DNA from 2 places in the Streptomyces herbicida genome. Region 1 is predicted to be linked to the other one. Evidence: riboswitches for the same ligand, from Rfam matches in the RefSeq annotation. Region 1 holds a riboswitch; the other holds the start of a gene.
What was found. A riboswitch is a leader RNA that binds a small molecule or an ion and turns the genes downstream of it on or off. The one in region 1 is predicted to bind ZMP and ZTP.
Positions count from the first base shown of each region.

Region 1 (2,464 bases):
AGATGCGCGCCGAGCTCCGCGGACCGCGCCTGGTACTCGCCCGTCCGCAGCATCGCGATCACCTCCAGCGCCACCGCACAGGCCAGCGGATTCCCGCCGAACGTCGACCCGTGCTCGCCCGGCTGGAACACCCCCAGCACCTCCGCGCTCGACACCACCGCCGACACCGGCAGGATCCCGCCGCCCAGCGCCTTCCCGAGCACATACATGTCCGGTACGACGCCCTCGTGCTCGCAGGCGAAGGTCCGCCCGGTCCGGCCCAGCCCCGACTGGATCTCGTCCGCGATGAACAGGACGTTCCGTTCCCGCGTCAGTTCCCGCACCGCCGGCAGATAGCCCTCCGGCGGCACGATCACCCCCGTCTCGCCCTGGATCGGTTCCAGCAGCACGGCGGCCGTGTTCTCGGTGAGCGCGTCCCGCATCGCGGTCAGGTCCCCGTAGGGCACGATCTCGAAGCCCGGGGTGTACGGCCCGAAGTCCGCCCGTGCCTCCGGGTCCGTGGAGAAGCTGATCACGGTCGTCGTACGGCCGTGGAAGTTGCCGCCGGCGACCACGATCTTCGCCATCTCCGCGGGCACCCCCTTGACCCGGTAGCCCCACTTCCGGGCCGTCTTCACCGCGGTCTCCACGGCCTCCACGCCCGTGTTCATCGGGAGCACCATGTCCATGCCGCACAGCTGCGCCAGCTCGGTGCAGAACGCGGCGAACCGGTCGTGATGGAAGGCCCGGGACGTCAGCGTCACCCGCTCCAGCTGCGCCTTGGCCGCCGCCACCAGCCGCGGGTGCCCGTGCCCGAAGTTCAGCGCCGAATACCCGGCCAGCAGATCGAGATACCGCCTCCCCTCGACATCCGTCATCCAGGCGCCGTCCGCGGTGGCCACGACCACCGGCAGCGGGTGGTAGTTGTGCGCACTGTGGGCGTCGGCGGCGGCGATGAGCGTCTCCGTAGCGTTCACGGGATCTCCAGAGGGCCAGAGAGTCGGTTTCGCCCCCTTCTTATCCTCGCTCGCATGGTGGACGTGGGACCTGCCGAATCCGACGCGCCCGGTAGGCTGACCAGCGGGCCGTAACTGGCGCGCTGGGATGGGACCGACCATCGGGGAGCGGCCCGAGCGGGAAACAGTGCCGTGCGCCTGGGCCGAGCCGAGTACGCCGAATGTCACGTCCGGAGGTCCCCGATGCCCGAGAATTCTGTCAATCCTGCGCCTCTCTCCACCGAGTCGACGGCCTTCCGAGCCGCCCTCGACGTGATCCGCGCCGTCGAGCCGCGCGTCGCCGACGCCATCGGGCAGGAGGTCGCCGACCAGCGCGAGATGCTCAAGCTGATCGCCTCCGAGAACTACGCCTCCCCGGCCACCCTGCTGGCCATGGGCAACTGGTTCAGCGACAAGTACGCCGAGGGCACCGTCGGCCGCCGCTTCTACGCCGGCTGCCGCAATGTCGACACCGTCGAGTCCCTCGCCGCCGAGCACGCCAAGGAGCTCTTCGGCGCCCGCCACGCCTACGTCCAGCCGCACTCCGGCATCGACGCCAACCTCGTCGCCTTCTGGGCCGTCCTCGCCCAGCGTGTCGAGGCCCCCGCCCTGGAGAAGGCCGGCGTCCGCCAGGTCAACGACCTCTCCGAGGCCGACTGGGCCGAGCTCCGCCAGGCCTTCGGCAACCAGCGCATGCTCGGCATGTCCCTGGACGCCGGCGGCCACCTCACCCACGGCTTCCGCCCGAACATCTCCGGCAAGATGTTCGACCAGCGTTCCTACGGCACCGACCCGGCCACGGGCCTGATCGACTACGAGGCGCTGCGCGCGTCGGCCCGCGAGTTCAAGCCCCTGATCATCGTGGCGGGCTATTCGGCCTACCCCCGCCTGGTGAACTTCCGGATCATGCGTGAGATCGCCGACGAGGTCGGCGCGACGCTCATGGTCGACATGGCCCACTTCGCGGGCCTGGTCGCGGGCAAGGTCCTGACCGGCGACTTCGACCCGGTCCCGCACGCCCAGATCGTGACCACGACCACCCACAAGTCGCTGCGCGGCCCGCGCGGCGGCATGGTCCTGTGCGACGACTCCCTCAAGGACCAGGTCGACCGCGGCTGCCCGATGGTCCTCGGCGGCCCGCTCCCGCACGTCATGGCCGCCAAGGCCGTCGCCTTCGCCGAGGCCCGTCAGCCCTCCTTCCAGGACTACGCCCAGCGGATCGTGGACAACTCCCGGGCGCTGGCCGAGGGCCTGATGCGCCGCGGCGCCACCCTGGTCACCGGCGGCACGGACAACCACCTCAACCTGATCGACGTGGCCACGTCCTACGGCCTCACCGGCCGCCAGGCCGAGGCCGCCCTCCTCGAGTCCGGCATCGTCACCAACCGCAACGCGATCCCGGCCGACCCCAACGGTGCCTGGTACACCTCGGGCATCCGCATCGGCACCCCGGCGCTGACCACGCGCGGCCTCGGCACGGCCGAGATGGA
Region 1 covers NZ_JAUYWJ010000001.1:139,353-141,816, forward strand. Annotated here, with positions in the region: gene rocD (ornithine--oxo-acid transaminase) at 1-956, opposite strand, end outside; ZMP/ZTP riboswitch at 1,057-1,146, shown strand; gene Q8A52_RS00600 (glycine hydroxymethyltransferase) at 1,179-2,464, shown strand, end outside.

Region 2 (2,464 bases), on a different contig from region 1:
CCGCTGGGCGTAGTCCTGGAAGGAGGGCTGACGGGCCTCGGCGAAGGCGACGGCCTTGGCGGCCATGACGTGCGGGAGCGGGCCGCCGAGGACCATCGGGCAGCCGCGGTCGACCTGGTCCTTGAGGGAGTCGTCGCACAGGACCATGCCGCCGCGCGGGCCGCGCAGCGACTTGTGGGTGGTCGTGGTCACGATCTGGGCGTGCGGGACCGGGTCGAAGTCGCCGGTCAGGACCTTGCCCGCGACCAGGCCCGCGAAGTGGGCCATGTCGACCATGAGCGTCGCGCCGACCTCGTCGGCGATCTCACGCATGATCCGGAAGTTCACCAGGCGGGGGTAGGCCGAATAGCCCGCCACGATGATCAGGGGCTTGAACTCGCGGGCCGACGCGCGCAGCGCCTCGTAGTCGATCAGGCCCGTGGCCGGGTCGGTGCCGTAGGAACGCTGGTCGAACATCTTGCCGGAGATGTTCGGGCGGAAGCCGTGGGTGAGGTGGCCGCCGGCGTCCAGGGACATGCCGAGCATGCGCTGGTTGCCGAAGGCCTGGCGGAGCTCGGCCCAGTCGGCCTCGGAGAGGTCGTTGACCTGGCGGACGCCGGCCTTCTCCAGGGCGGGGGCCTCGACACGCTGGGCGAGGACGGCCCAGAAGGCGACGAGGTTGGCGTCGATGCCGGAGTGCGGCTGGACGTAGGCGTGGCGGGCGCCGAAGAGCTCCTTGGCGTGCTCGGCGGCGAGGGACTCGACGGTGTCGACATTGCGGCAGCCGGCGTAGAAGCGGCGGCCGACGGTGCCCTCGGCGTACTTGTCGCTGAACCAGTTGCCCATGGCCAGCAGGGTGGCCGGGGAGGCGTAGTTCTCGGAGGCGATCAGCTTGAGCATCTCGCGCTGGTCGGCGACCTCCTGCCCGATGGCGTCGGCGACGCGCGGCTCGACGGCGCGGATCACGTCGAGGGCGGCTCGGAAGGCCGTCGACTCGGTGGAGAGAGGCGCAGGATTGACAGAATTCTCGGGCATCGGGGACCTCCGGACGTGACATTCGGCGTACTCGGCTCGGCCCAGGCGCACGGCACTGTTTCCCGCTCGGGCCGCTCCCCGATGGTCGGTCCCATCCCAGCGCGCCAGTTACGGCCCGCTGGTCAGCCTACCGGGCGCGTCGGATTCGGCAGGTCCCACGTCCACCATGCGAGCGAGGATAAGAAGGGGGCGAAACCGACTCTCTGGCCCTCTGGAGATCCCGTGAACGCTACGGAGACGCTCATCGCCGCCGCCGACGCCCACAGTGCGCACAACTACCACCCGCTGCCGGTGGTCGTGGCCACCGCGGACGGCGCCTGGATGACGGATGTCGAGGGGAGGCGGTATCTCGATCTGCTGGCCGGGTATTCGGCGCTGAACTTCGGGCACGGGCACCCGCGGCTGGTGGCGGCGGCCAAGGCGCAGCTGGAGCGGGTGACGCTGACGTCCCGGGCCTTCCATCACGACCGGTTCGCCGCGTTCTGCACCGAGCTGGCGCAGCTGTGCGGCATGGACATGGTGCTCCCGATGAACACGGGCGTGGAGGCCGTGGAGACCGCGGTGAAGACGGCCCGGAAGTGGGGCTACCGGGTCAAGGGGGTGCCCGCGGAGATGGCGAAGATCGTGGTCGCCGGCGGCAACTTCCACGGCCGTACGACGACCGTGATCAGCTTCTCCACGGACCCGGAGGCACGGGCGGACTTCGGGCCGTACACCCCGGGCTTCGAGATCGTGCCCTACGGGGACCTGACCGCGATGCGGGACGCGCTCACCGAGAACACGGCCGCCGTGCTGCTGGAACCGATCCAGGGCGAGACGGGGGTGATCGTGCCGCCGGAGGGCTATCTGCCGGCGGTGCGGGAACTGACGCGGGAACGGAACGTCCTGTTCATCGCGGACGAGATCCAGTCGGGGCTGGGCCGGACCGGGCGGACCTTCGCCTGCGAGCACGAGGGCGTCGTACCGGACATGTATGTGCTCGGGAAGGCGCTGGGCGGCGGGATCCTGCCGGTGTCGGCGGTGGTGTCGAGCGCGGAGGTGCTGGGGGTGTTCCAGCCGGGCGAGCACGGGTCGACGTTCGGCGGGAATCCGCTGGCCTGTGCGGTGGCGCTGGAGGTGATCGCGATGCTGCGGACGGGCGAGTACCAGGCGCGGTCCGCGGAGCTCGGCGCGCATCTGCACCGCGAGCTCGGCGCGCTGCTCGGCACCGGAAAGGTCACTCAGGTGCGGGGGCGCGGGCTGTGGGCCGGGGTCGACATCGCCCGGCGGGCCGGGACGGGGCGGCAGGTGTCGGAGCAGCTCATGGACCGGGGTGTCCTGGTGAAGGACACCCACGGCGCCACGATCCGGATCGCCCCGCCGCTGGTGATCGGCAAGGAGGACCTGGACTGGGGCCTCGACCAGTTGCGTGGCGTGCTGGGTGCTTGAGGGATCACGTGCCGGGCGTGTG
Region 2 covers NZ_JAUYWJ010000003.1:221,021-223,484, reverse strand. Annotated here, with positions in the region: gene Q8A52_RS08075 (glycine hydroxymethyltransferase) at 1-1,014, opposite strand, end outside; ZMP/ZTP riboswitch at 1,047-1,136, opposite strand; gene rocD (ornithine--oxo-acid transaminase) at 1,237-2,442, shown strand.
Region 2: another riboswitch for ZMP and ZTP. It lies ahead of Q8A52_RS08075 (glycine hydroxymethyltransferase); the one in region 1 lies ahead of Q8A52_RS00600 (glycine hydroxymethyltransferase).